Regions from separate parts of the Breoghania sp. genome, predicted to be linked through region 1. Evidence: predicted binding sites of a transcription regulator. Region 1 holds the regulator's gene; each other region holds the start of a gene.
The links. The regulator PhoB, encoded in region 1, activates phosphate uptake and scavenging genes when phosphate is short. The targets are predictions, from matches to a motif close to TGTCATNNANCTGTCAT.

Region 1 (9,974 bases):
GCCATGATGCCCTTCTGGGCGTGGAGGCGGTTTTCCGCCTCGTCGAAGACCACCGACTGCGGACCGTCCATGACCTCGGAAGTCACTTCCTCGCCGCGGTGGGCTGGCAGGCAATGCATAAAGATCGCATCGCTCTTGGCCTTCGCCATGAGCGCGTTATTGACCTGGAAGGACTTGAGCAGATTGTGACGATACTGCTCTTCCTCATCGCCCATCGACACCCAGCAATCGGTGATGATGCAATCGGCATCCTCCACCGCTTCCTCGGCCGCGTTGGTCAACATGATGTTGGCGCCAGCGGACCGGATCCTGTCCACCTTCGCCATGTCAGGGGCGAGTTCCGGCGGAGTCGCGACGCGCAGCTCGAAGTCGAAACGCTCGGCGGCCTCCATCCAGGAATGAAGCACGTTGTTGCTGTCGCCAACCCACGCGATGCGGCGACCCGCGATGGATCCCTTGTGCTCCTCGTAGGTCATCAGATCCGCCATGATCTGGCAGGGATGCGAGTTCTTTGTCAGCCCGTTGATCACAGGCACGGTCGCATATTCCGCCAGCTCCAGCAGGTCCTCATGGCTGAGAATGCGGATCATGATCATGTCCACGAACCGCGACAGCACACGCGCCGTGTCGGGAATGCTCTCGCCACGGCCCAGCTGCATCTCATGGCCCGTCAGCATGAGCGGCTCGCCGCCCAGCTCGCGGATACCCACATCAAAGGAGATGCGTGTACGCGTGGAGGGCTGCTCGAAGATCATGGCCAGCACCTTGCCCGCCAGCGGACCTTCGCCGCGTCGTACGCCGTTGCGCGCGCCCTTGATCCTGCGCGCTTCCGCCAGAATTGCCTTGAGCTCGGTCGCCGGGACCTCGCTCAGATCGAGAAAGTCGCGTGTACCTGCATTCTTTTTCACGCGCTCGCCCCCTTCATCATCGCGTCCTTGACAGACATCGCCGCCGCATCCAAGCGCTCCACGGCCATGTCGATTTCTTCTTCCGTCGCCGTCAAAGGCGGCAGCAGGCGCATGACATTGTCGCCCGCCGGCACGGTGAGAATGCCGTGATTGCGCCCGCTGGCGACAACCTCGCCCACCGGTGCCTTGCACTTGATGCCGAGCATCAAACCTTCTCCGCGCACCATATCGAACACGTCCGGGTTGCTGTCGACCACGGAAGCGAGCTTCTGCTTCAGCAAAATCCCCTTGCGCGCCACGTCCTCGATGAAGCCATCGTCCAGCACGATGTCGAGCACGGCATTGCCCACAGCCATGGCCAACATGTTGCCGCCATAGGTCGTGCCGTGGGTGCCGGGGACCATTCCGGCCGCCGCTTCTTCGGTCGCCAGACATGCCCCCATCGGGAAGCCACCGCCGATGCCCTTGGCAACGCCCATGATATCGGGGGCGACGCCAGACCATTCATGGGCGAAGAACTTGCCCGTACGGCCAACGCCCGTCTGCACCTCGTCATAGATGAGAAGCAGACCGTGGGCATCACACAAGGCGCGCAGACCACGCAGGAATTCATGCGGGACGGGGCGAATGCCGCCCTCGCCCTGGATCGGCTCGATCAGGATCGCCGCGGTCGTGTCGTTGATGGCCGCCTTCACCGCGTCCAGATCGCCAAAGGGAACCTGATCAAAGCCTGCCGCCTTGGGGCCGAAGCCTTCCAGGTATTTGGCCTGACCGCCCGCCGCGATGGTGGCGATGGTGCGGCCGTGGAAGGCGCCTTCGAAAGTGATCACGCCGAAACGCTCGGGCGCCCCTTTGGTATACTGGTAGCGCCGTGCCGTCTTGATGCAGGCCTCCATGGCTTCCGCACCCGAATTGGTGAAGAAGACACGGTCCGCGAACGTTGCCGCGCAAAGGCGCTCGGCCAGGCGCTCCTGACCGGGTGCGGCATAAATATTGGAGACGTGCCACAGTTTCGCCGCCTGTTCCTGCAGAACAGAGGTCAGGTGCGGATGGCAATGGCCAAGGGAGTTGACCGCGATGCCGGCGGCGAAGTCGAGAAATCGTCGCCCGTCAGCCGTCTCAAGCCAGCTGCCTTCGCCTTTGACGAAAGCCAGATTACTACGTGCATAGGTTCCAAAGAGAGACGACGAACTCATCATCCGATCCCCAGTCAAACAGGGCCAGAAACAAAGCGTGCCGCCAATGTGGCGGCACGGCTGCGAAGGACCTATATACACCGCCAGCGCCCGATAGTGTCAATGCAAAGCTTGACCGGATAAATTGCTCTGAAACCGGGCATAACTGCCTCAGCTTAACTGGGGAAAACCGAGGTTATCCGCCGTTTTTGCATGAGGCAGGGTTGCGACGGCTTTCCGCCATATTGTACTCTGCGGGCACTCAGACACGACATCTCGTGTGGCGGACCGAGTTCGTAACCAATCTGTTAAATCTGGCAGGCGTCATCCGGCGGCTGAAGACTGAGTATATCCGTTGAGAAGCGGCTATTCGGCGGAGTTGTTATCAAATGTCCTGGACAACCGAACGCGTTGATCTTCTGAAGAGGCTTTGGTCAGAAGGTCTGAGCGCAAGTCAAATTGCCACCGAACTTGGTGGCGTTACTCGTAATGCTGTAATCGGCAAGGTGCACCGGCTTGGACTCTCCGGCCGTGCGAAAACCGCCAGCGCCCCTGCAAAGCCGCGACGCACCCGTCCTGCGGCATCTGCGCCCACCACCCGGCCTGCGGCCCCGCCCGCAGCCCCGCGTACGGTTGGCGCGACGGCGCTGAAGGCGGAAGCGGCACCCGTTGCCGTGGTCGCGGCCCAGCCTGCCCCGGTGGCCGAGCTGGTGATCCCCGAAGAACAGCGTGCCACGATCCTTCAGCTCAACGAGCGGACCTGCAAATGGCCCATCGGCGATCCGAGCCGCGAGGATTTCTATTTCTGCGGTCGCAATTCGGAGCCGGGCGTCCCCTACTGCCCGCACCATTGCCGCATCGCCTACCAGCCCATGAACGACCGCAAGCGCGGCGGGCAGCGGGCTCGGGGCTGATCGCGAGACCGGGCGACCTGCCCTCATGCGGGCCGGTCAAACGAAAATTGGCTTCCCCATCACGCATGTGACGGACAAGCCCTGATCTACAGAGAAACGGCCGCTTCCAAAGCGGCCGTTTTCTTGTATTTCAGATCTGCAATACGGGATCTACGCGCGAACGCGCGGCGTCGTTCGCGGCCTCAGGCTGCCGCGAACTGGTCATTGAAGGCATAACCGGAGCCGCGCACGGTGCGGATCGGATCCTTCGCCTTGCCGCGATTGATCGCCTTGCGCAGACGACCGACATGAACATCGACGGTGCGCTCGTCGACATAGACATCATGGCCCCAGACCCCGTCGAGCAACTGCTCGCGCGAGAAGACGCGGCCTGGCGCCTGCATCAGAAACTCCAGAAGGCGGAATTCCGTCGGCCCCAGATGAATCTCGCGGCCCGAGCGATAGACCCGGCGGGTTTCGCGATCGAGCTCGATGTCACCGGAGCGCAATTGCGAGGACACCACCTCCGGTTTGGAGCGGCGCAGGATCGCCGCCACGCGGGCCACCAGTTCGGGGATCGAGAAGGGTTTCACGACATAATCGTCAGCTCCGGTGGAGAGACCGCGAATGCGCTCCGCCTCTTCGCCGCGCGCTGTCAGCAGGATGATCGGCAGGCGGTCGGTCTCCTCGCGTGCACGCAGGCGCCGACACAACTCGATGCCGGAAAGCCCCGGCAGCATCCAGTCCAGCAACAGAAGATCCGGCTGCGACTCGCGCAGCAAGATCTCGGCGTCGTCGCCCCTTGCACAGGTCTCGACCACGTAGCCTTCCGCTTCCAGATTGTATTGCAGAAGCAGCCTGAGCGGTTCCTCATCCTCTACGACAAGAACCTTCGCCATTCCTTAGGTCTCCAGCCTCATTCCAGTCTGCGCGTCGAGATCAGCTCTCGCCGTCATCAGCGGAGTATTCCGTCTCGTCGGCACGCGGGCGCTCGTCCGTGAGCTGCTCGCCGGTGATCATGTAGTGGATGTTTTCCGCGATATTGGTCGCGTGGTCGCCGATACGCTCAATGTTCTTGGCACAGAACAGAAGATGCGCGCACATGGAGATATTGCGCGGATCCTCCATCATATAGGTGAGCAACTCGCGGAACAGGGAAGTGTAGAGCCGATCGATCTCCTCGTCGCGCTCACGCACGTTGCGGGCTTCCTCGGCATTGCTCTGCGTGTAGGCATCCAGAACAGTCTTGAGCTGCTGCATGGCCAGTTCCGCCATGTGCTCCACACCAATGACAAGCTTCTTGGAATGAAACTCGCCATTGATGGCGATGACGCGCTTTGCGATGTTCTTGGCGAGATCGCCGACGCGTTCCAGCTCGTTGCAGGTGCGCATGGCCGCCACGATCTGGCGCAGATCGCCTGCCATCGGCTGGCGGCGTGCGATCATCAGGACGGACTTGTCCTCGATCTCGAACTGCAAGGCGTCGAGACGACGGTCAGCGAGAACGACAGACTGCGCAAGCTCGGTGTCCAGACGCGTCAAGGACACGATGGAGTCGTTGACGATGGTCTCCGCGAGACCGCCCATTTCCGCAATCCGGCTCGCCAGTTGCCGCAGTTCCTGATCAAATGCGCTTACGATATGCTCTGCCATGCCTTTTCCCTCTTTTCCTGCGCCATTCGGCGGTCGGGGATTACCCGAAGCGTCCCGTGATGTAATCCTGGGTCCGCTTGTCCTTGGGACTGGTGAAGATCGTGTCCGTCGCCCCTTCCTCGACCAGCTTGCCGAGGTGGAAGAAAGCGGTGCGCTGCGAAACGCGCGCGGCCTGCTGCATGGAATGCGTGACGATCACGATCGTGTAGTTCTCGCGCAGCTCGTCGATCAGTTCTTCCACACGGGCGGTGGCAATGGGATCGAGGGCGGAGCACGGCTCGTCCATCAGGATCACTTCCGGACTAACGGCGATGGCGCGCGCGATGCACAGACGCTGCTGCTGGCCACCGGAAAGACCGGTGCCGGGCTCGTTGAGCCGATCCTTGACCTCCTCGTAAAGCCCTGCCTTCTGGAGGCTGGTCACCACGATTTCTTCCATGTCGGTCTTGTTCTTTGCAAGACCGTGAATACGCGGGCCGTAGGCGATGTTCTCGAAGATCGACTTGGGGAACGGGTTGGGCTTCTGGAACACCATGCCGACGCTTGCCCGCAGCTCCACCACATCCACCTTCGGATCGTAGATATCCGCGCCCTGAAGCGTGATCTCGCCGGAGACACGACAGCCGTCAATGGTGTCATTCATGCGGTTGAGGCAGCGCAGGAATGTGGACTTGCCGCAACCCGAAGGGCCGATCAGTGCCGTCACCTCGTTGGCGGCCACATCAAGGTCCACCTCAAACAACGCCTGCTTTTCTCCGTAGAAAACGCAGACCTTGTTGGCGCGCATCATGATCGGATTGCTGGGAACCGGCGCATCGCCGGTCAAGCCGTCCGTCATTTCCATTGCATCGCTCATTTTTCAATTCCCTTCAGCGTTATCGCCGCCTGGCCTGATGCCCCAAAGCCGGCATGACGCGCCTGTTCTGTCCGCAATGCGATATTCGCTGTGCGCTTACCAGCGCCGCTCGAACTTGCGCCGCAGAATGATCGCAGTGATGTTCATGACTGCCAGGAACATCAGCAGAATGATGATGGCACCCGAAGTGCGCTCCACAAAGGCACGCTCCGCCTCGTTCGCCCACATGTAGATCTGCACGGGCAGCGCGGTTGCCGGATCCATCGGCGTTGCCGGGAAGTCGGCGACGAAGGCGACCATGCCGATCAGCAGGAGCGGTGCGGTTTCCCCCAGTGCCTGCGCCAGACCGATGATCGTTCCGGTCAGGATACCGGGGGCGGCCAGAGGCAGCACGTGGTGGAAGACCATCTGCATCTTGGAAGCGCCGATACCCAACGCCGCGGAGCGGATGGAAGGCGGCACCGCCTTCAGCGCCGCGCGGGTGGAGATGATGATCGTCGGCAGGGTCATCAGCGTCAGGACAAGACCGCCAACCAGCGACGCGGACCGCGGCAGCCCGGCGAAGTTGATGAAGACCGCCAGCCCCAACAGGCCGAAGACGATGGACGGCACAGCCGCCAGATTGTTGATGTTGACCTCGATGAGATCGGTCCAGCGGTTCTTCGGCGCGAATTCCTCCAGATAGATGGACGCCGCCACGCCGATGGGAAGCGCCAGCGCCAGCACGATCAGCATCATGTACATGGAGCCGATCATCGCCACGCCCATGCCCGCCATTTCCGGGCGGCTGGAGGCGCCATTGAAGAAGATGCCGGTATTGAACCGCTTCTCCAGCGCGCCGCTCGCAGCGAGCGTTTTCATCCACTCAACCTGGCGATCGTTCACCTTGCGGCGGCTCTCGTCGACGGAAAGATCGATCTGCCCCTTGAAAGCGCTGTCGACGTCGGCGGCCGCCAGCACCCAGACCGGACGGGTCTGTCCGATCAGGGAGGGGTCGGCCAGAACCATGTCGCGGAGCTGCGTACGCACACCGCCGGAAATCATGCCGGAGAGGTCCTTGCGCAACTTGCGGTCGGACGGATCGAGCCCCAGAGCTTCGGTAAGCGCGCCAGTGGCGAGAACCGGATAGTTCGCCATCATGAGCACACGCTCGTTGCGCGCCGCCTGTCCACGCGGATCGATCACGTTCTTGTCGAAGGTGATGTTGAGCTGGATCTCGGTCTGCTGGAAGGCCGTGTAGCCCTTGGAAACGACAGAGGACAACAGCAGCGCAAGGAACAGCAGGCCCAACAGCACCGCGCCAAGACCATAGATCTTGAACCGGCGTTCGGCACGATAGCGCCGCTTGATCCCGATATCGCGCCAGACGCGCTGGCCTTTTCCTTGCGAAGTCGTCATCGCGTCTTTTGTCTTCTTTTCCGCAGGAACGGGTCCGCTAACGGTCAGGTCCGTCATTCGTACTGCTCCCGGTATTTGCGCACGATATAGAGCGCGTAGATGTTCAGCCCGAGCGTGATGAAGAACAGCGTCAGGCCCAGTGCGAAGGCGACCAGCGTCTGCGGCGTATTGAACTCAAGATCGCCCGTAAGCTGGTTGACGATCTTGACCGTCACAGTGGTCATCGGTTCAAAGGGATTGATGGTCAGGCGCGCGGCCACACCAGCCGCCAAAACCACGATCATGGTTTCGCCGATGGCGCGCGACGCGGTCAGCAGCAGCGCACCGACGATGCCCGGAAGTGCGGCCGGCAGGATCACCCGCTTCATCGTTTCCGAGCGTGTGGCACCGAGACCGAGCGAACCGTCGCGTAGCGACCGCGGAACGGCTGTGATGATGTCATCCGACAGCGAGGACACGAAGGGGATCAACATGATGCCCATGACGAAGCCCGCCGTCAGCACGCTCTGCGCCTGAATGAACGGGGTTCCCGTGTCCGCAAACATGCCGTCAATGGCCAGCGACAGGTCGCGCAGCATCGGCCCGACCGTCACCATGGCGAAGAAGCCGTAGACGATGGTTGGGATGCCCGCCAGAACCTCGATCAGCGGCTTGGCTGCGGAGCGGAATTTCGATCCGGCATATTCCGCCAGATAGATCGCCGCGAAGAGCCCGATCGGCACCGCGAACAGCATGGCGACAAAAGCGATGTAGAGCGTGCCAGCCAGAAGCGGGATCAGGCCGAACTGGCCGTCGCTGGAGGTGGTACCGACGGTCGCGGCAAAGCGCGGGTCCCAGACCGTGCCAAAAAAGAACTCAAGCGGCGGCACCGATCGGAAGAAATGGACGGTTTCCGACAGCATCGACAGCACGATGCCGATAGTTGTCAGGATCGCGATCGCGGACGCGCCAACCAGGGCAACCATGATCGCCCGCTCGACGGAGTTGCGTGCGCGCACCGCAGGCTGGATGCGCCACAGGGCGAAGACCAGTCCCAGTATGGCAAGGGCGAGCACGGCGGCGCTCATCCAATTGCGGCTGGCGTCATTCCAGTCGTTCAGATGGATGGCCGCATCCAGCATGAAGGGCTCGCCGGCGCCTGCAAGCGGCACGCCCTTGTTGCCAAGGGCTTCGCGCAGCGTGGAGAAGTCGGAAAGAACGGCCTGGTATTCGGCTCCGTCGAGACGGCGCAGCCCCGAGGCAATGGATGTCACCATGCTCATGGCGAGACCATCAGAGACGGACATCTCGGTGTCAGCCGGATCCGGGAAGCCCTCCCGCACCGCTTCATCGATCGCCAGTGGGCTGATGATGAGCCAGCAGGCCAACAGGATTGTGGACGGTACAACCGTCCATAGAAGCGCGAAGACGCCATAGTAGCCTTCGCGGGAATGCAGTCTTTCGCCGCTTGCGGCGGCACGCCTCTTGGCGGTGGCGATGCCCAGCCCATAGGCCAGGATCGCAAGGACCAGAATGATCAGAAGAATGGTCGAGGTGCTCATTCCGATTCCACTTGGACCGTTCGGACCGGCTCCACCGGAGCTGCCCGGATATTGAAAGGCGTGGCGGCGCGAGCGCCGGACGAGTGTCTTGCAGAGGACGAACAATATGCAGACGAAGAGGCGCGGCGAATGTCGCCGCGCCTCCCGTTGGGAAAGACCTTAGAGGGTCTTGCCAGATTCGAAGCCTTCGCGCACGGCGTCGCGCTCGGCGTCCGGCGCCGGAACGAGACCGTAGTCGGCGAGCGGGCTGTCCGGACCGACCATCTGGTCGGAGATGAAGAACTCCACGTATTCCTTCAGGCCCGGGATCACGCCGAGGTGGGCCTTCTTGACGTAGAACTGCAGCGGACGGGAGACCGGGTACTCGCCCTTGGCGATGGATTCCACCGTCGGCGTGACGCCGCTCATGGTGGCGACCTTCAGCTTGTCAGCGTTGTTCTCGTAGAAGGACAGGCCGAACACGCCGATGCCCTGCTTGTTGGCATCGATACGGGCGAGCGTTTCGGTGTAATCGCCATCGATGTCGACCGCGGAACCGTCCTTGCGGACAGCCATGCAATCCTTGCCGGCGGCCTTCTTGTCCATGCCGGCGGCGATGCGTGCTTCCAGATCGCCAGCGGCTTCACAGCCAGCCTTCAGAACCTTCTCTTCGAAGACTTCGCGGGTACCGTGCTTCTCGCCAGGGATATAAGCGGCGATGGTCCAGGCCGGGAAGTCCGGGTTCACTTCGTTCCAGGTCTTGTAGGGGTTATCGACCAGCTTGCCGTCGACGACGACCTTGGCGGCCAGACCCTTGTACATGTCGACCGGCTCCAGCGCGAAGTCTGGGCCGTTGATGTCGGAGGCGAAGACGATGCCGTCATAGCCGATGCGGATTTCCTGGATCTCGGTGACGCCAGCGGCCTTACAGGCCTCGACTTCGCTGTCCTTGATGCGACGCGAGGCATTGGCGATGTCGATGGTGTTCGGGCCGACGCCCTTGCAGAATTCCTTCAGACCAGCGGAAGAACCGCCGGACTCGACAACCGGGGTTTTGAAGTCGGGGAAGACCTCGCCGAAGTTCTCGGCAACGATCTTGGCATAGGGGAGAACCGTCGAGGAACCGGCGATCTGGACCTGGTCACGGGCCTGCGCACCTGTGGCGGCGAGAATGAGCGCGCCTGCGGCAACGCTAGCAAGACGGATGGATTTCACGGGTCTTCTCCATGGTTTTAAAGCGGTGAGACGTTTGCTCTCAATGTCAGGAAGCCTGCCGAACGGGTCCGGCGCCAAGGGGCGCCGTTCCTGTCGTCGCGGGGCCTTCCCATCCGTGGACGGCCTCGTTGATATGTCCGCGATATAACGTTGTGATGACGTTGTTTCGCATTTGAATTCCTTCAGCATTTCTCGCCGATGCGACGTGGTGTCGAAAGCCGTACGGCCTGCCCTTTTGGACAGACCGGAACAGACCTGCGAACGCCCGCCCCTGCTGTTCAAGCCCCCCGTTCTCCGGACCGACGTCGGTCCCGGGCTAGGCTCCAGTCCTTGCGTTCGCAAAGTCGATTTGGCGC
Region 2 (9,974 bases), 960 kb from region 1:
ATTTCCCGGCCTCTGCTGCCTCCGACAGAGCCTTCACGATCGGGCTGTCATTGGACGTGCGATAGAGCGTCTGCTTGATCGCGACCACATCGGGATCGAGCGCAGCCTGGCGAAGAAACTGGACCACCACATCAAACGATTCATAGGGATGGTGGACCAGAATGTCCTTCTCGCGGATGGCGGCGAAGCAATCTCCGCCATGTTCGCGCACACGCTCGGGAAAGCGCGCGGTATAGGGCGCGAATTTCAGGTCCGAGCGGTCAATGCTGACCAGTTCAGACAGGTTCGTAAGCGCCATCAATCCATCGAAGAGGAAAGTGTCGCTCTCCTCCACCTGCATGGCTTCGGCAACGAAATCCCTCAGGGCGGGCGGCGTGGCGGCCTCGATCTCAAGCCGGATGGCCGATCCACGACGACGGCGCCGCAGCGCGCTTTCAAACAGCCGCACCAGGTCTTCCGCGTCTTCCTCGATTTCGATGTCGCTATCGCGGATGATGCGGAAGACGCCCTTGCCGCGCACTTCGTACCCGGGGAAAAGCTGCTTGATGAAAAGGCTGAGAATGGTCTCCACCGCAATGAAACGGGTCCGATGATGACCGTCCTCGCCCTCCTCACTCGGAAGAGCGATGAAGCGGCGAACCTGATTGGGAATGCGCAACAGCGCTGTCATGCTCGACCGACCGCCGACCTTCACAAGATCGAGGATCAGCGAGAAACCCAGATTCGGAATGAAGGGAAACGGATGCGCGGGGTCGATGGCAAGCGGCGTCAAGACCGGAAATATCCGCGTCAGGAAGAAGGTTTCCAGCCAGTCCCGTTCGCTATCCGAAAGGCCATCTGCCTCCACCAGAAGAATGCCGTTATCTGCAAGTTCAGAGCGTAGCGCGCGCCAGATTTCCTGCTGACGCGACTGAAGCTCCGTCACGCGGTCGGAAATCTTGGTCAGCTGTTCCCATGGCGACAGGCCGTCTGCAGACACGGTGCGCACATTTGCGCGCTCCTGTCCTTTCAGGCCCGCGAACCGGACCATGAAAAACTCGTCGAGATTGTTCGCGGAAATCGACAGGAAACGCAGGCGTTCCAGCAGCGGATGCTGCATGTTCATCGATTCTTCGAGAACGCGCATATTGAACTGCAGCCAGGAAGTCTCGCGATTGACGAAGCGGGCCGGGCTGGTCATCAGGTGCGCGGCTTCCTCGCTCAACCCGCCAGCGACCAATTCCGCCTCAAGAGCCTTGTCTGCAGCAATCTTTTCGGCGGGCAATAACGGCTTTGCCAGTTCGTCCATGTCAGCACTCCGCGATTCAGGAACCTCCTCCATATATCGGTAATGTGACAGTCCGAATGCAGGTGGAGTAGGCCATGTCCGCAGTTTACGCGAACTCGTCGCGTCAATGCGAGTTCATCCACCGAAACTTCCGATTAATATCGCAAACAATCAGATCTCACGGGACAACACGGCGGCCACCATCGGCCGGGTGATGCGCCTTTGAGCGGCGAGCGCCTCTCTGTCGAGCCGGGCGACGATCTGGTTTGCCGCCTCAAGCGAACGCTCCATACGCACGACCAGAAATTCGATCACCGCGGCTTCGACGAAAAGCTGCCGGTCGGCGAAAAGCTTGACCAGCACACGGCGCAACAGATCGTCATCGGGTTCCGCCACCTCAACAGGCGTCGCCAGCCGCAGGCGGGAGGCGAGATCGGGCAATGTCAGGTTCCATGACCCCGGCCAGCTTCGCGAGGTGATCAACACCTGCCGCTTGGCGTCACGGGCGGCGTTGAGCAAATGGAAAAGCGATTCCTGATCAATGCCGCCCTGGGCATCCTCCACCGCCACCGGCGCCTCGCGCACCAGGGAAAGAACATCGAGCCTGCCAAGGCTCGACGCAGGGATCACGGTTGCACCGCTCGCCTGTTGCCAGATTGAGACGAGATGGGTCTTGCCAGCCCCAACAGGTCCGGCCAGCAGCACGAAATCGGAGGGCCAATCCGGCCAGGACGTGACAAGGCTGAAAGCTGCCCGATTGCAATCGGCCACAAGATAATCGTCACGGCCAAGCGCCGCCTCGTGCGGCAGTTCCAGCGGCAACTGGCTTGGCGTTTGCTCGCTCATTCCTCGTCCTCGGCGCCCTTGGTCGTTCCCGCGGCTGCGGGAGCCCCATAATAGAGTGGGCTTGTGAGATACTGCTCCAGCGCAAAACGGGCAAGCACGCCGATCGCCGCCGACACCGGCACCGCCACGAGCATGCCGACAAATCCAAAGAGATATCCAAAGGCGAAAAGCGCGAACATCAGCCAGACCGGGTGCAATCCGACCCGGTTACCCACAAGCTTCGGCTGAAGGATATTTCCTTCCAGAAACTGCCCGACGGAAAAGACAGCCAGAACCGCCGCGATCATGTGCCAGTTCGGCCAGAATTGCACCAGGGCGACGCCCAGCGAAAGCACAAGCCCGGTGGTCGCGCCGACATAGGGGATGAAGCTGATCAGCCCCGCCCCCAAGCCGATCAGCAGGCCGAATTTCAAGCCAAGCACCGCAAGCCCGATGGCGTAGAAGCTTCCCAGAATCAGGCAGACACTCACCTGACCGCGCACGAAGCCAGCCACGGCGCTGTCGATCTCGTCTATGAGCCGATGAACGAGGTCGCGATGCTCGCGCGGCAACCAGCCATCGATCTTGGCCATCATGCGGTCCCAGTCGAGCAGCAGGTAGAAGGCCACAACAGGCGTCACGACGAACAAGGCCATGAGCGACAAAAGCGCCTGCCCGCCGCTCCAGATCGACTTCATCAGATTGGCGAGCCAGCCAGCGCCTTGCGACATGAGATTGCCCAGCGAACTCTTGATTTCGGACGATCCGAGCCCGGAAATCTGCTGAAGGCGCTTGCCGAAATGCTCTGAGACCAGGCCGTGCAGCTGCGCGACATAATCCGGCATCGCCTCGATGAGATTGGCAAGCTGGTTCCCAAGCACCGGCAGGAGTAGGACAAGGACAAGAACGAAGACGAGAACGAACAGAACCATGATGGTCAGCGTCGCCCACATGCGGCTCATGCCGATTGTCTCAAGCCGATCGGCCACAGGATCGAGCAGATAGGCGAGAGCCATGCCCGCCACAAAGGGCAGCAGAATGGGCGAAAACACCCACAGGAACAGAATCACGGCGGCAAGTGCGATCAGCCAGAACGTGAACCGGCGCTGCAATGTCATTCCCCCGCCCCCTTGCGGTTGTCTTGAATGGCCGACGGTCCATCCGCCATTGCCTGAGTGCCGGACATATGCGCCAGCCAATCCACCATATAGGACAAGGTGGAGATCGTCGTGAGAAGGACGACCGCCACCATCAACAGGAATGGCAACCCGGCTACTGCGATCCCGAGACCGGCCTCTCCCAGAACCACGCCGGCCAGCGCGATCTGTAGCACCGTATTCGCCTTGGAGACCATCAGCGGCCGCACCTTGATGGGTTTGCCCAGGCCCCACGACAGAATGACAGCACCGACGATCAGGATATCCCGGCTGATCACCACAATGACGAGCCATGCGGGCAATCTGTCGACAAGCCCGAGGCTCAGATAGACCGAGACCAGAAGCGCCTTGTCGGCCAGAGGATCCAGATAAGCTCCAAGCTCGGACATGAGACCGAATTGGCGCGCAATGAAGCCATCAACCGCATCGGAAAGGCCTGCCACAACGAACAACCAGAAGGCGGCCTGATCGTTCCGTGAAATGATGCAAGCGATGATCACCGCCACAATCACAAGGCGGAAAATGGAAATCAGGTTCGGCAGTGTCATGACATGGCACCCGGAAATGAGCGTCTCGCAAACATGATGCGAAAGAATGCGCATTTATACCGCGGACCAGTATCGCTACGTCAATTTTACGATGCTGCCGCGCGACGGCACCATGCCGAACCTTGCCATCCACGACTTCCTCGCGCGTGGGCGCACCCGCGCGCCGCTTCCTGCGTGTTCGCGTTTGACTTCCCCGCGCTCAACTGGTTTGAAAGCGCAAGAAGGTTCAAACTGCGAAAGCGCATTCCATGAGCGACAAAACCCCCAAGGGCAACGGCCTGACCTATGCCGAGGCAGGTGTCGATATCGATGCCGGTAATGCGCTGGTGAAGCGGATCAAGCCGCTGGTCAAGGCGACCTCGCGCCCCGGCGCCGACAGCGATATCGGGGGCTTCGGTGGCCTGTTCGACCTGAAGGCCGCTGGCTTCAAGGATCCGGTTCTGGTCGCGGCCAATGATGGCGTGGGAACCAAGCTGAAGATCGCCATCGACACCGGCATTCACGACACCGTCGGCATCGATCTCGTGGCCATGTGCGTCAACGATCTCGTGGTGCAGGGTGCCGAGCCGCTGTTCTTCCTCGACTATTTCGCAACCGGAGCGCTGGACGTGGAAGCGGCGGCGACCGTTGTGGGCGGCATTGCGGAGGGCTGCCGGATTGCCGGCGCAGCGCTCATCGGTGGCGAAACGGCGGAAATGCCCGGCATGTATGCCGCTGGCGACTACGATCTCGCAGGGTTTTCGGTGGGAGCGGCTGAACGCGGTTCGATCCTGCCGCGGTCCGACGTGAAGCCCGGCGACGTGGTTCTGGGGCTGGCCTCGGCTGGCGTCCATTCCAATGGCTTCTCGCTGGTACGCCGTATCGTGGAACGTTCCGGCCTTGCCTGGGACGCGCCCGCTCCCTTCGACGAGAACCAGACGCTCGGCCGCGCGTTGCTCGCGCCGACGCGGATCTACGTCAAGCCGCTGCTCGCTGCCTTGAAGGAAAGCGACGGCATCAAGGCGCTTGCCCATATCACCGGCGGTGGACTGCCCGAGAACCTTCCGCGCGTTCTGCCCGACACTTGCTGCGCGCACATCGATCTTTCCACCATCGCCCTGCCCCCGGTTTTCGGCTGGCTTGCGGAAGCTGGCGGGGTTGAGCAACCAGAGATGCTGCGCACCTTCAACTGCGGCATCGGCATGGTGGTCGTCGTCGCTGCGGAAGCGGCTGACAAGGTGAGCGAAATCCTCACTGGTCAGGGCGAGACTGTTTCGCGTCTGGGCCATATCGAGCACCGGGTCGCGGATTATGTCGTCTTCAACGGTGACCTCTCCGCATGACCGCGCGCAAGCGTATCGGCGTTCTGATTTCCGGGCGCGGCGCGAATATGGCCGCGCTCATCGAGGCTGCTGAAAACCCGGCCTATCCGGCGGAAATCGCACTTGTTGTGTCCAACCGGCCCGAGGCGGCGGGTCTTGAACGCGCGGTCAAGTCAGGCATTACAACGGCGGTCGTCGATCACAAGCCTTTCGGACAGGATCGGGAAGCATTCGAACGCGCCATTGACGCCGTCTTGCGCGAACACGACATCGAGCTCCTTTGCCTTGCGGGCTTCATGCGCTTGCTCACCCCCTGGCTGGTGGATACCTGGGCGGGACGGATGATCAACATCCACCCGGCCCTTTTGCCCGCCTTCAAAGGTCTCAACACCCATGCCCGGGCACTTGAGGCTGGGGTGCGCCTTCATGGCGCGACGGTTCATTACGTGACCCACGACATGGATGGCGGACCGATCATCGCACAGGCAGCCGTACCGGTTCTGACGGGCGATGATGCCGAAACCCTGGCCAACCGCGTTCTGGATGCAGAACGTGTGCTCTATCCCCTTGCGCTGGATCTGGTTGCCTCGGGTCGGGCAAGCCTTGAAGGCGGTCGCGTCAATATCAGCGAGACCATGGAACCGCGCGCGCCACTGATCTGGCCGATCTGAGCGCTCGGTCCAGAGCGGCCACCTCAACGCCCTGACATCACCGATTCCAGGACATCGGCAGCTCGCTCAGACCCCGCCTCCGCACGGATAAGACGCCCAAGCTCCTCCGCGCGCGCCTTCACCACGCTTGAAAGCGCAACCTCCAACCGATCCGCCAACCGACTGGCCGTGAATTTCTTCATCGGCAGCGGCTCGCCCCCCGCCCCGGCATCGGCGACACGCCGCGCCCAGAAGGGTTGGTCACCAAAGAGCGGGCATACGACGGACGGCCTGCCCCATCGAAGCGCCTGATGTGTCGTCCCCGCCCCGCCGTGGTGCACAATGGCCGCACAGCGCGGGAAGAGCCAACCATGCGGTGCACCGGATATGACGTGAATGTCCTCTCCGGCGTTTGGCATTTCAAGCCCGCCCCAGCCCCGCGACAGGACCCCTCGCAAGCCAGCTTGCCGCAATGCCTCGATTGCAGCTTCCGCCGTCTTTTGCGCATCGCGCGTGGGCATCGATCCGAACCCGATATAGACGGGGGGCGGACCCGACATCAGAAATCGCGCCAACGCGGCTGGCGGGGTCCAGTCGGTTTGATCGTTCTCCCGAAACCAATAGCCGGTGATCGTTTCCTCAACCGGCCAATCATCGGGACGCGGAACCAGATGACGGCTATAGGCATGAAGGCGCGGCACGTTCCGCCCGGCCGGCGCAAACCCGCGCAATTCGTCGAAGTCGCCGAGTTCCATGCTTCCGTCATGCGCCCGCTCGAAAGCGCGAAAGTTCTTGCGGTTGAGCCGACCGGCCATTCCTGTCGCCAGACGGTGTGAAAACCGGTTCGCACACGCTCCAAGATTACCGGTGGAGACGACCATCAGCGGAAATGCTGCGGTGGGGGCCAGCACCGGCTGCAGTAATGCGGGCACTGCGACGGCGCCGATGTTGTGTGCCGCCTGTGCGGCAAACGCCGTTTTTGGATTGTAAACAATGAGATCTGGACGAATCTTGTGGGTGAGGTTCCACTGTTCTTCCAGTTCCTGCCGGATCCGTTCGCGCGATTTTCTCAGCATGCGCAGTTTGCCGCTGAGGGTGTGCATGGCGTCCTGCACATCGGGGCGCTGCAGAAGGGTCTGATAGTTGGAAGAAAAGGAGGCCGACTTCAGGCCCGCTCCTTCGATCATCGCCTCAAAGCCCACCCCGGTGGAGACGGTCACGTCGCCACCGCGCGCACGAAGCGCGGCACCGAGGGCAACGAAGGGCTGGACGTCGCCCCGCGTTCCGAGGCTCATGAGAAGAATATGCAAAAGCCGACACTCTCCACCGCGGTTGCCCGCGATTAACAACGCCCCTCAAGCCCCCTCCAGACAAGCACGTTCGGTGGAGCATTACCAGTATGGCGGCGCGTTGAGCGTCTTCAGCCTTCGCGCAGCCAGACTTTGTTGTCATGCAGCGCCGCACCGCCATAGGGCGCGACGGGATCCGCTCCGGTCAGCGTGTTGATGCCCTTGCCATCCACGAATGTCCGATTGGCCCAGACGCCTTCGGAAATCACCACCCCGCGCTGGACACCCTCAAACACACGCAGGTGCAGGCGGACTTCGCCGCGATGATTTCCCATGGAGACGAGATCACCATCGGCAAGCCCGAGCCTTGCCGCATCTTGTGGATGCACCATCACTTCCGGGCGCCCTTCCTTCTTGCGCGAGCTAGGCGTCTCGGTGAACGAGGAATTCAGAAACGAGCGCGCCGGCGCGGTCACAAGCCGGAACGGGTGGTCCTCGTCCGCTTCTTCCAGCACGCTCCAGTGGTCCGGCAAGTCCGGCATGGTCGCGTAAGGGCCCATGCCACCGTCATTGTTGGCGGGCGTCGTCAGCCAGTCCGGCTTGAAGTGGTACTTGCCATCGGCATGGCCGAAGCCGTTGAGGAAATGCGCATCTTCAAAAGGTGGTTGAATATCGAGCCAGCGATCGCGCTCCAGCGTCTCCAGATCCCCGTAACCCGACGCCTTCAGCATCCAGTCGATATGCTCGCGCGCGGTCATCGCGTTGCCGGGATGATCGACGCCAAGACGCTTCATCAACTCGTTCAGCACAAACAGGTTCTCGCGCGCCTCTCCTGGCGCCTCCACCAGCTTTGGGCCGAGCATGATGTATTGATGACCGCCCCCCTTGTAGACGTCGTCATGCTCCAGGAATGTCGTCGCCGGGAGCACGATATCGGCCATAAGCGCCGTCTCCGTCATGAACTGCTCATGGACGCAGACAAACAGATCCTCGCGCCCAAAGCCCGCGCGCACCTTTTCCTGATCCGGGCAGACGCTCGCCGGGTTGGTGTTCTGGATCAGCATGGCCGCGACATCCGGCCCGCCGAGAAGCGCGTCAGGCTCGCCGGTCAGAACCGCCCCGATCCGCGACTGGTCCAGACGACGGGTGGTGGGATCGAGCACATCGGTGCCTTCGATCATGGACTTGTCGAAATCGTAGATGCCGCTGTTGGAATGGAACGCGCCGCCGCCCCTGTGCCGCCATGCCCCGGTAACCGCGGGGATGGACGCGACCGCGTGCATGGCCGTGGTGCCGTTGCGCGCACGGGTGAAACCGTAGCCGAGGCGGAAATAGGTGGCCGGGGTCTCGCCAACGAGCGTCGCGAAGGCCTCGATTTCCTCCACGCTCAACCCGGTGATGGCCGACGCCCATTCCGGCGTACGTGTCGCCAGATGCGCTTCCAGTTCTGCCGGGCAATCGGTGTATTCATCGAGATAGGCGCGGTCGGCATGACCATCGCGGAAGAGGACATGCATCACCGCGCAGGCGAGCGCGCCATCTGTTCCCGGACGCAGCACCAGCCCGATATCGGCCTGCCGGATCGTCTCATTGCGATAGACATCGACAGCAACGATCTTGGTGCCGCGCTGCTTGCGCGCCTTGACCGCGTGGGTCATCACGTTGACCTGTGTCGCCACCGCATTCGTGCCCCAGATCACGATGCAATCGGAAACCGCCATCTCACGCGGATCGGAACCCCGGAGCGCGCCGGTTCCCGCGATATAGCCGGTCCAGGCCGGATTGGTGCAGATGGTGTCGAACTGGCGCGAATAGCCCTTCACGTGGCGCAGGCGGTGAATGCTGTCGCGCTGCACCTGCCCCATCGTGCCCGCATAGTGATAGGGCCACACCGATTGTGCGCCCAGCCTCTGTTCCGCTTTCAGGAACGCTTCGGCGACTTCATCGAGCGCCGCGTTCCACGAGATCGGCTCAAACCGTCCGTCCCCCTTTGCACCGATCCGACGCATGGGCTTCAGCAGCCGGTCGGGATGGTGCACCCGCTCCGCATAGCGCGCGACTTTCGCGCAGATCACACCATCCGTGTAGGGATTGTCGGCCGCGCCACGAATACGACCGATGCGATCCGGACCGAGGACGTCAACCTCCAGCGCGCAGGTGGAGGGACAGTCATGGGGGCACACAGAGGCGCGTGTGATCGGATCCAAAGGCTTGTTCATGGCTGGGCTTTCTCCTTGAACGCCCATGTTCGCGAGGGACCTCACCAAGTCAAGACTTGGATTTCCGCACGCCCTCCAAACCGGGCTCAGGACACAAAAAAGCCGACCAAAAGGCCGGCTTTTTCGTGATCTCAAGATCCGGTGAGACGTTGGCTTCAGCCGACGATCTCGGTCTCGGAGAACCAGTAAGCGATCTCGCGGGCAGCGGTTTCCTGAGCGTCGGACCCGTGCACGGAGTTCTCGCCGATGGACTGCGCGAAGTCCTTGCGGATGGTGCCTTCCGCGGCATCGGCCGGGTTGGTGGCGCCCATGATCTCGCGGTTCTTGGCAACGGCGTTTTCGCCTTCCAGCACCTGAACGATGGTCGGGCCGGAGGACATGAATTCGGTCAGCTCACCAAAGAAGGGGCGTTCCTTGTGCTCGGCGTAGAAGCCTTCTGCCTCGCGCAGGGACATCCACACGCGCTTGGAAGCGACAACGCGCAGACCGGCGCTCTCAAGGCGGTCAATGATCTTGCCGGTCAGGTTGCGCTTGGTGGCGTCCGGCTTGATCATCGAAAAGGTACGTTCGATGGCCATGGTGTTGATCCTTTGAAACTATTCGGGATGCGAAAGCGGCGCCCGATTGGGGGCGCCGAAACTGTCGCGGTTCCTATACAGGTGAGCCGGATCGCCCGCAAGTGAAAGCCTTGCGACAGGAAGCGACCTTTTCGCTGAAA
Region 3 (9,974 bases), 570 kb from region 1:
GCGTGGCTATCACATCCACTATCGTCCGCTGGGCGGCGCGTATCTCAATCGCCCCGTGCTCGACAGGGACAATGGCTATGTCATCACGCCAATGGAGCGCGGTGTGCGGCTGACCACGGGGATCGAGTTTGCCGACCGGGATGCTCCGCCCACGCCGGTGCAGATCGCGCGGACGAAGGCCTATGCCGAAAAGCTCTTCCCGATCGACGTGGAAGTGGATAGCGAGCCGTGGATGGGCTCGCGCCCCTGTTTCGCTGACAGCCTGCCGATCATCTCCCGCTCGCCGCGCCACGAAAATCTGTGGCTCGATTTTGGCCACGGCCATATCGGCTTCACAACGGGACCGATATCAGGACGGTTGCTCGCGGAAATGATGACAGGAACGCCCACCATCATTGATCCGGCGCCCTACGGCGCAAGGCGGTTCCTGCAGGTGTGAGGACCGGACAGGGGGAGGGAAAGCAAGTCCCGAGGCCCTCTGCATCTTGTCGAATAATTATTTGATATATATTCCACTTGAGGTTGAGAAGGGAGCCACGCCTTGTCCGAGACGAAACTGCACCCTCCTGTCGAATTTCGGCGTGTCAGGTTACGCGCGAGCCTGGCTGAGCATGCCGGAGCGCCCTTTCTCGACATTCCAATCCCAGCAGTCCCAAGTGTCGCCGCCCTGCGCGCCGGCATTGCCGAAGCGCGTCCCGAACTCGGCGACGTGCTGGCTGGCTGTCTGCTCATCTCAGGTGAACGTGTGCTCGGCGAGGATGAGGTGGTCCCAGCCGATGAGCCGCTTGCGCTGGTGCCGCCGATGCGGGGGGGATGAAAGTCGGCCTCAAGCCGGCTTCGACATGAACGAACACCGCCGCCTTTCCGCGGTGACATACGGGTAGAACCCAAAATGGAGAATAAGATGGCAGCAGTCGAACGCGACGTTTCCGCAGCAGCGCCGGCCAAGCGCAGCGTGATGGTCGACACCTTCACCAATGGTGTCCTCGATCCCGAGCAGCCGATGCTGGGCCCCGTCCAGGACGGCGGCACCATCATCGCCAATACCGCGCCAGGCTGCTGGGGGCCGATGATCACCCCGCGCCTGCGCGGCGGCCACGAGGTCACCCGCCCGGTGGCGGTGGAGGGCGCCGAGCCCGGCGATGCCATCGCTCTCAGGATCCGCGATATCACCGTGACCTCGCTCGCCACCGCGTCTGGCCATGACAGCTCGCCTGAGGGCTACTTCCTGGGCGACCCATACGTCGCCGCCCGCTGCCCCACCTGCGACAAGCTCTGGCCGGAAACCCATGTTGAGGGCATCGGACAGAAGTCGGTCATCTGCGATACCTGCGGCAACCCGGTGACCCCCTTCCAGTTCGAGCATGGCTACACGGTCGCCTTTGACGATACGCGTGCCGTGGGCCTGACCCTGCCGAAAAAGGCGGCCGACGAGATCGCCCATGAGGCTCCGCACTACGCGGCGCTGCCGGACAATTCGGCCCAGCACCCGGTCCTGACCTTTGCGCCCTCCGACATGGCCGGCGTGATGATCCGCATGCGGCCCTTCCTCGGTCAGCTCGGGTCCACACCGTCCAAGGCCATGCCTGACAGCCACAACGCGGGCGATTTCGGCTCTGCCCTCATCGGCGCGCCGCATCCCTATGCGCTGACGGCGGAGGAACTCGCCCAGCATCGGACCGACGGTCACATGGACATCGACGCCGTGCGCGCCGGCTCCATCCTTGTCGTGCCGGTCAAGACAGCCGGTGGTGGCATCTATATCGGCGACATGCACGCCGCGCAGGGCGACGGCGAGATTGCTGGCCATACGATGGATGTCGCCGGCTCCGTCACCATGCAGGTGGAAGTGGTGAAGGGTCGCACGCTTGAAGGCCCGGTGCTGTTCCCGCTGGTTGAGGATCTGCCGCCGCTCGCAAGGCCTTTCTCGGAGGCGGAAAAGGTCAAGGCCCGTGGTCTGGCCAAGCGCTGGGGCGTCGATAAGGTTGAGGAAAGCGCGCCGATCTCCGTCATCGGCACCGGCCCGGACCTGAATGCGGCCACGACCTGCGGTCTCAACCGCGCGGCCCGGCTTCTCGACATGACGGTTGCAGAGGTGATGAACCGCGCCACGATCAACGGCGCCATCGAAATCGGCCGCGAGCCGGGTGTCGTCCAGGTGACCTTCCTTGCTCCGATGTCGAAGCTTGAGGCCGCTGGCCTTGCGGCCTTCGCGCGCGAACAATATGGCGCCTGATCACGGACTATAAGATGCGATGCCGCCGCCATCGGCGGCATCGCCCCCATCTCAGTCCGTGCCGATCTTGCCGGACCTTAGTTTCTTCACCGCCCCACGCTTTGTCTTGCTGTCCATACGACGCTTCTTTGAGGCGCGCGTGGGCTTGGTCTTGACCCGATAGGCCTGACGTTCCGCCGCCTTTTGCAGAAGCTCCACAAGCCGCTCCATCGCGTCGGCGCGGTTCTGCTCTTGTGTGCGGAAGCGCATGGCCTGAATGACGATCACCCCATCCTTGGTCAGCCGCGATCCGGCAAGCGTTTCCGCCTTGCTCTTCACATAGTCTGGAAGTGAGGGGGAATGGCGGATGTCGAAGCGCAGCTGCACCGCGCTTGAAACCTTGTTGACGTTCTGGCCGCCCGGTCCCGCGGATCTGATGAAGACTTCCTCGATCTCGTCATCTTCGATGGCGATTTTGTCGGTGATCGCGATCATGGTCGGGCCGGTCTGGTGAGCATAAGGGGGAGGCGGCGCGGAGAGACCCCGCGCCGAATGCGTCCCAGTTGCATAGCCTAGCCTGGCTTGAATTGCCAAGTCGCGCGAAGGCCGGCTCAGCGGATCAGCAGCGACAGGTAATAGATGGAGGCGGAAAGGGCGGCGGCTGCGGGGACGGTGATCACCCACGCGGCGATGATGGTGGTGAAATGCGCGCGGCGCACCAGCTTGCGGCGCTGCAACTCGTCCGGCGAGGCGAGCTTTTCGTCCCACAGATCCGATCCGCCGCGGCCCTTCTTGCGGACATATTCCCGCCGCCGCTTGCTGTGGGCGGTGTAATACTCACGGAAGAAGCCGACCCCGAAAACCGCCCCAACCGCGATATGGGTGGAGGAAACCGGCAGGCCCAGCGCGGAAGCCACGATCACTGTGGTTGCCGCCGACAGCGACACGCAATAGGCGCGCATGGGGTTCATCTTGGTGATCTGCTCGCCGACCATGCGGATGATGCGCGGCCCATACAGCAATAGCCCCAGCGAAATACCCATCCCGCCCAGCACCATGATCCAGATCGGGATGTGCACCTTGGAGGATACGTCGCCAAACTGGATCGTATGGACGATGGCCGCCAGCGGGCCGACGGCATTGGCGACATCATTGGCGCCATGCGCGAAGGAGAGCAGGGCGGCTGCAGCGATCAGTGGGACATGGAAGAGCTTGCGCAGCGACTGGTTGCGGTTCTCCATCCCCTGCGATTGGTAATAGACCCACGGCTTGGAAGCGATATAGGTCAACACCAGAACGGAGAAGGAGATCCCGACGATTTCATAGGTGGTGGGGTGCCAAATCTTGCGCAGGCCCTTCATGCAAAGATAGCTGGTGAAGGCGCCGGCCATGACGGCCATGAGCAACGGCACCCATTTGCGCGCCGCCGCAATCTTGTCGTCCTGATAGACGATGTTGATCTTGATGACGGCCAGAAACAGGGCCGCGATGACGCCGCCCATGAGCGGAGAGATCACCCAGCTCGCCACGATGGCGCTCATCGTGGCCCAGTTGACCGCGGAAAAGCCGACGGCTGCGACACCTGCGCCCATGACGCCGCCAACAACAGAATGCGTCGTGGAGACGGGGGCCCCGATCCATGTTGCCAGATGGACCCACACGGCGGACGAAAACAGTGCCGCCATCATCGCCCACATGAAGATGTTCCTGTCGGCTACGGCAACAGGATCAATGATACCCTTGGATATGGTCGCCACGACGTCGCCACCGGCCAGCAGCGCCCCCGCGGTTTCGCAGATGGCGGCAATGATCAACGCGCCGACAAGCGTCAGGGCGCGAGCGCCCACGGCCGGGCCCACATTGTTGGCCACATCATTCGCGCCAATGGTCAGGGCCATGTAGCCGCCCAGCATCGCGGCGATCATGATGAACAGCGTGGTATCGGAGATGCCCAGTGTCAGGCCGGCATAAAGGCCGACAACCACGATGAAAAGGATCGCGACACCCGGAGCCGTCAGACGGGAGGAAACCGACCGCCGGGCGATGTCCAGGGTCAGAAACTTGTTTAGATCCTTGTCGAGAGAGGTCTTGCGCATCGCTGTCTCGCGCTGCGAACCTTGGCCTTTCACGGTCATCCTGATCAGCCTGTCTTCGTTGCCGGTCTTGGGAAAAATGCCTGTGTCGGGGAACGAGCGCACACGCATGGCGCGTGTTCGCGCGGCCCCAATACACCGTTACAGCGCCCGGTCATAGGCGGATGACAGTTTTATGACAATGCTTCTGTGCGCTCGGCGTTAAAAAGTCACGCCGACTTAAGTGGCTTTTGTGTGATTTTCTGCGCATGAAGGCTCGCCAGAAGCGCCGACAATTGCGGCTCATCGACCAAGTCTGAGGCCTCCTCGGGAGAGACCCAGCGACGTTTGCGTTCGTTCATCTCGGGCCATTTGTCGAGCATGTCGCGGACTTTCATCACGAAGACGCCGACTCGGCACGCCACGCTGTGATGCTCGTCGATCCACTTGATATAGTCGTAGTGTCCGATCTCCAGACGCTCGATCTTGCCGCGAATGCCCGCTTCCTCGTAGGCCTCAAGCAGCGCCAGCTTGTGGGGAGAGCGTTGTTTCTTCGGCCATCCCTTGGGGATGATCCACCGACCGGTGCCTCGGCTTGTGATCAGGAGAACTTCGAGCTTTCCATCCTTCATACGCACCGGCAGCGCCGCATATTGCCGCTTCCGTTTCATCTTCGGAGCAGGGGCCAGTGTGGACGGTCGTATGGCGGCGGCAAGGACTTTGAAGAATGTGTTCATTTGAGCTCGGAGTGTCGGAAGTTTGGTCTCGCGATTCGAGATCAGGCAGTATGCAGAATGGTCCAGTTTTTGACATCAGTATAGTTGCCATAAAGTTGGCTTGAATGTGTCTTTTTCAATTTCTTGCGGTCTTTGACCCATGTTCATTGATAGGTCGATGCGTCGATACTTCTTGGTGAATATACTGATCTGACGTGTGGCCGCCGGATGCTTTTCAGTCCAGAAACGGGATCGGCAATCCAAATATCTGCGTCAGCAAGATCGCATTGAGCGAGAGGACGAGCAATGTTCCGGCGATTGCCGCGCCTTGTGTAAGCCGGCTGTTGCGGAATTCTCCCATCACGGAGCGTTTTCCGGTGACAAGAACCAGAGCGACCATCGGAATGGGCAGCACCAGTGACAGGATCACCTGACTGACCACCAGCGCCATCGTGGCATCGGCGCCCATCGCGATGATGACGAAGGCGGGCACCATGGTAATCAATCGTCTGAGCCAGACCGGAATGCGCATTCCTGTGAAGCCCTGCATGATCAATTGGCCCGCCATCGTGCCGACCACCGAGCTGGAAATGCCCGATGCGATCAGGGAAATCAGGAAGACGGCGGCTGCCGCCGCACCCAAAAGCGGTGTCAGGGTGTGATAGGCGGTTTCGATTTCGGCCACATCTGAATGGCCGAGGTGAAAAGCGGCGGCCGCCATGATCACCATCGCCATGTTCACCAGCCCGGCAATTGCCAACGCAATGATCACCTCGCGGTTTGAGAACCGCAAAAGCTTGCGTTTCTGCTCCACCGTCACGCGGCCTGCGCGGTGCTGTGTCAGGCCCGAATGCAGGAACAGCGCGTGTGGCATCACTGTCGCGCCGACGATGCCGACGGCGATTGTCAGCGCAAAGGCGTCCGGGATCTGGAAGCTTACGATCCCGCTCGCCGCCGATCCCCATTGCACGGGGGCAATGAACAGTTCGACCACGTAGCAGGCTCCGATCAGGGTCACCAGCGAACCGATGATCAGTTCCATGGTGCGAAAGCCCGAGCGTTCGAACAGCAGGATCGCATAGGTCACGATTGCGGTCACCACCATGCCCCAGATCAGCGGCATGTTGACCAGCAGCGCCAGCCCGATGGCGCCGCCGAGGAACTCCGCGAGATCCGTCGCCATCGCCGCGATTTCGCTGGCCCCCCACATGAACCAGACGACGGGTCGGGGAAACCGCGCACGGCAGATTTCCGCCAGGTTCAATCCCGTGGCAATGCCGAGTTTGGCCGACAACGACTGGAACAGCATGGCAATCAGGTTCGCCGCCAGAACCACCCACAAAAGCGCGTAGCCGTACCGTGCGCCGGCCTGGATGTTCGTGGCGAAATTGCCCGGATCCATGTAGGCGATGGAGGCGATGATGGCCGGTCCGGCAAACAAGAGCGCAGAGCCGCGCTTTTCACCCGAAAGGGCCGCGCGAATGTCTTCCGTGGTGCGCTGGGAGAGGTTCATGTTTTTGCTCATGGGCACACACTGGATCTTATGGACAACTTGCGCAGGAAATGGTCCGGTTCGCGTATGGAGGGCTCGGGCGTGAGCGGGGAAGGGCTTCTTGGCTTTCGTTTTAGGATTGGTGCAGTTCCAGTCCGCGCCCTGTTCGGGTCGCTGATTTTATCGACGGGACGGGAGTGAACCTACCGTAAATATAGCCTTTGCTATATTAGTTTGCCAATACAAAGTTTGTGTGGAAGTACTGAAGGTGGGAGAGGGTTGGTCGCGGTTGTGTTCCCGCCAGGGGGTGGTGGGGCATCGGCTGCGGCCAACTTCCCTCGTTGCGGCCGCTTCGCGAATGGGGTCTCAGCCAGGCGGAGGCATCTTGCCGGGCGAGCATCTTTTCTGGCACCAATGCGGGGGCGAGCGTGGCTAAGCGCTGGGTAGGGCGAAAACGCGCACATATCGGGAAACAGGAGCAATGGCTGCAAACTCGCACGTGAACGATGGCGGAAAGGTTCTCGTCGACGAAGCCAAGCATCGGGCGGGGTTTTGCAAGGTCCGCGCCGCGCGCCGCAGCGAGTTGGCCGAAGATTACATCGAACTGATCGATGACCTTCTGACCCATCAGGGCGAAGCGCGGCAGGTTGATATCGCCGCGCGTCTCGGGGTGACCCAGCCGACAGTTGCCAAGATGCTGCGTCGTCTTGCTGAAGAAGGCCTTTTGGAGACCCGACGCTATCGCGGCATATTCCTGACCGAAAGAGGGCGCGCCATGGCGGATGCGTCTCGCCTTCGCCACGAGATCGTGGAACGCTTCCTGCTGGCCCTTGGTGTCGATCCCGATACCGCGCGCATCGATTCCGAGGGAATGGAGCACCATGTTTCTGCCGGGACCCTTGCCGCGATGCGTCGTTTTCTTGGCGAATAGGTCCTCCCGCCGTGAGGGCCGCTCGCGGCGTTCCGTCTTCAACAGTTCCCGAATAGACCCCGCGTTCCGATTGACCCGGCGAAAGACCGAGCTAGTTTACGCCGCAGGATTTCCACGCCCCGATGCCGGGGCTGGCTTCGAATGAAATGGGGTAACCGCTTATGGCTGACGTGACCAAGGAAGCAGTGCTGCAACGGCTTTCCATGGTGAAGGGGCCGGATCTGGAAAGCGACATCGTCTCGCTCGGTCTGGTCTCCGACATTTTCATTTCCGATGGGCGGGTGATCTTCTCCATCACCGTTCCCTCCGAGCGCGCTCAGGAACTGGAGCCGCTGCGTCAGGCCGCAGAGCGGATCGTTTCCGAGATCCCGGGTGTCGGCAAGGTCATGGTGGCATTGACGGCTGAGAAGAAACCGGGCTCGCCGTCGCCGGCTCCCGCCGCAGCGCCGGTGCGCCCCGCGCCTTCCGCCGCGCAGGCCGGCAGCGTGCCGCCGCCGATGGCCGGAAGGAGTGGGCCGGCCGCACAAGGCAATTCTGAGAAGCCGGGCGTTCCCGGTGTTGGTGCGATCATTGCCGTCGCATCCGGCAAGGGCGGCGTGGGCAAATCCACCACCGCTGTCAATCTGGCGCTTGCGCTGAAGGCGAACGGCCTCAAGGTCGGCATTCTCGATGCCGATATCTACGGCCCCTCGTTGCCGCGCCTTCTTCATCTCACCGGTCGCCCAGAGCCCGTATCGGGCCGCGTTCTCAAGCCGCTTGAGGGCTACGGTTTGAAGGTCATGTCCATGGGGTTCCTCGTGGAGGAGGAAACCCCGATGATCTGGCGCGGGCCCATGGTCATGTCGGCTCTCACGCAGATGTTGCGCGAGGTCGCGTGGGGCGAGCTTGACGCGCTTGTCGTCGACATGCCTCCTGGAACCGGCGATGCTCAGCTCACCATGGCTCAGCAGGTGCCGCTGGCCGGCGCCGTCATCGTCTCCACGCCGCAGGATTTGGCGCTGATCGATGCCCGCAAGGGCCTCAACATGTTCCGAAAGGTCGATGTGCCTGTCCTCGGTATCGTGGAGAACATGAGTTACTTCCTGTGCCCTTCCTGCGGTGAGCGGTCCGACATATTCGGTCATGGCGGCGCGCGCGCCGAGGCCGAAAAACTGGGTGTCCCGTTCCTTGGTGAGGTTCCGCTTCACATGGAAATCCGGGCGCGCTCGGACGCGGGCACCCCTGTTGTCGTATCCGAGCCCGACGGTCCGCATGCCGCGCTCTATCGCGAGATTGCGACCAAGGTCTGGGAAGAGGTTGCACGAAACAGGCAGGACGGCGCGCAGGCCGCCCCTGCCATTGTGTTCGACTGACCCCTCACGTTCACGGGGCATCCCTCAAATACGCGATATCTCGAATCGGACCGGCACCCAGCCGGTCCGACTGAGCGCCAGTGCATGCGCAAGCCCTTCCGTGGAAATACTGGCGCTGGGTGTCCCGGTGACAGCCTCGCTTGCGCAGCGCTATGTGAAATGTGTTTTTCTGTGATTTCCGTTCCGGATTTTGTCTAAATACCGGAACGAATGCATGTTAAACCAGTCGTGCTATTTTCGCGTAAGTGTTTGCGTTGCAATATATTTTCCGGTTGCTGTCGAGTGGTCTCCTGCCTAGAATTGGAATTGGGAGAATTAGAACATGACAGCGAGCCCTGCGCGGATAACACCTGCGCCGAACGAGATTCCCTTGGGGGAAGAGGACGCAATGCGCGCTCGTCTCTACGGGCTCGTCGCGCGTTTGCTTTCCGCGCCGCCTGACACCGCGATGCTTGCCGACCTTGCGCGCCTGACAGGCGATGCGAGCGATCTGGGGCGTCCGCTTGGGGTGATGGCCGCTTTGGCGCGCGAATGCTCGCCGGATGCGCTGTCGCCAAACGAGCAGGCGAGCGACCGTTTGGCGCGCGAATACCATGATCTCTTCATTGGTCTGGGGCGTGGTGAGCTGCTTCCCTATGCGTCCTACTATCTCACCGGGTTCTTGAACGAAAAGCCGCTGGCCCGCCTTCGCGCCCGAATGAAGGAGCTCGGCATTGAGCGGGATCCTTCAGTGCGTGAGCCGGAAGATCACATGGCCGCCATTCTGGACATGATGGCCGGGCTGATTGTCGGCCGGTTCGGAAATCCTGCCGACCTCGCCACCCAGAAAGCCTTCTTCACGGCGCATCTGGCTGACTGGGGGCCTTACTTTTTCCGCGATCTCGAAAAAGCTCAAGCCGCGCACTTTTACGCGCCGCTTGGAACGCTGGGGCGCGTGTTCCTCGGCATCGAACAATCTGGGTTCGAGATGGTTGACTGAACATCCTGGGGAGGCTTCGGGGCTGGTCCTATAGGTGGCGCAAGTGCGCCCCGCCCGGAAAACAAGGCGCGCAAGCGCCGTCAATGACAAGACGTAAAGAACGGTTTGTGAACAAGGAGGACGTCATGTCCGTGGATGGTTCGAAAAAGCTGGACGCGAATGAAATCGACGACAACGCGGCGCGGACGGATCGTCGTGGCTTCCTCAAGCTTGCCAG

Region 2: the regulator PhoB is predicted to act here: its motif matches at 1,322-1,338, upstream of ABGM93_RS05905 (RNA degradosome polyphosphate kinase).
Region 3: the regulator PhoB is predicted to act here: its motif matches at 4,473-4,489, upstream of ABGM93_RS07450 (inorganic phosphate transporter).

The regions. Positions count from the first base shown of each region.
Region 1 covers NZ_OY771475.1:2,267,573-2,277,546, forward strand. Annotated here, with positions in the region: gene argF (ornithine carbamoyltransferase) at 1-908, opposite strand, end outside; gene ABGM93_RS09800 (aspartate aminotransferase family protein) at 905-2,104, opposite strand; gene ABGM93_RS09805 (GcrA family cell cycle regulator) at 2,473-2,997, shown strand; gene phoB (phosphate regulon transcriptional regulator PhoB) at 3,180-3,875, opposite strand; gene phoU (phosphate signaling complex protein PhoU) at 3,916-4,629, opposite strand; gene pstB (phosphate ABC transporter ATP-binding protein PstB) at 4,670-5,485, opposite strand; gene pstA (phosphate ABC transporter permease PstA) at 5,582-6,883, opposite strand; gene pstC (phosphate ABC transporter permease subunit PstC) at 6,937-8,424, opposite strand; gene ABGM93_RS09835 (substrate-binding domain-containing protein) at 8,584-9,609, opposite strand.
Region 2 covers NZ_OY771475.1:1,306,682-1,316,655, forward strand. Annotated here, with positions in the region: gene ABGM93_RS05905 (RNA degradosome polyphosphate kinase) at 1-1,180, opposite strand, end outside; gene ABGM93_RS05910 (DnaA/Hda family protein) at 1,439-2,113, opposite strand; gene ABGM93_RS05915 (AI-2E family transporter) at 2,110-3,210, opposite strand; gene ABGM93_RS05920 (CDP-alcohol phosphatidyltransferase family protein) at 3,207-3,797, opposite strand; gene purM (phosphoribosylformylglycinamidine cyclo-ligase) at 4,046-5,119, shown strand; gene purN (phosphoribosylglycinamide formyltransferase) at 5,116-5,769, shown strand; gene ABGM93_RS05935 (glycosyltransferase) at 5,793-7,043, opposite strand; gene ABGM93_RS05940 (molybdopterin oxidoreductase family protein) at 7,169-9,256, opposite strand; gene ndk (nucleoside-diphosphate kinase) at 9,412-9,834, opposite strand.
Region 3 covers NZ_OY771475.1:1,695,197-1,705,170, reverse strand. Annotated here, with positions in the region: gene ABGM93_RS07470 (FAD-binding oxidoreductase) at 1-439, shown strand, start outside; gene ABGM93_RS07465 (hypothetical protein) at 542-817, shown strand; gene ABGM93_RS07460 (acetamidase/formamidase family protein) at 905-2,236, shown strand; gene arfB (alternative ribosome rescue aminoacyl-tRNA hydrolase ArfB) at 2,288-2,710, opposite strand; gene ABGM93_RS07450 (inorganic phosphate transporter) at 2,827-4,311, opposite strand; gene ABGM93_RS07445 (NUDIX hydrolase) at 4,518-5,024, opposite strand; gene ABGM93_RS07440 (Nramp family divalent metal transporter) at 5,239-6,516, opposite strand; gene mntR (manganese-binding transcriptional regulator MntR) at 6,977-7,426, shown strand; gene apbC (iron-sulfur cluster carrier protein ApbC) at 7,588-8,778, shown strand; gene ABGM93_RS07425 (molecular chaperone TorD family protein) at 9,167-9,757, shown strand; gene ABGM93_RS07420 (twin-arginine translocation signal domain-containing protein) at 9,883-9,974, shown strand, end outside.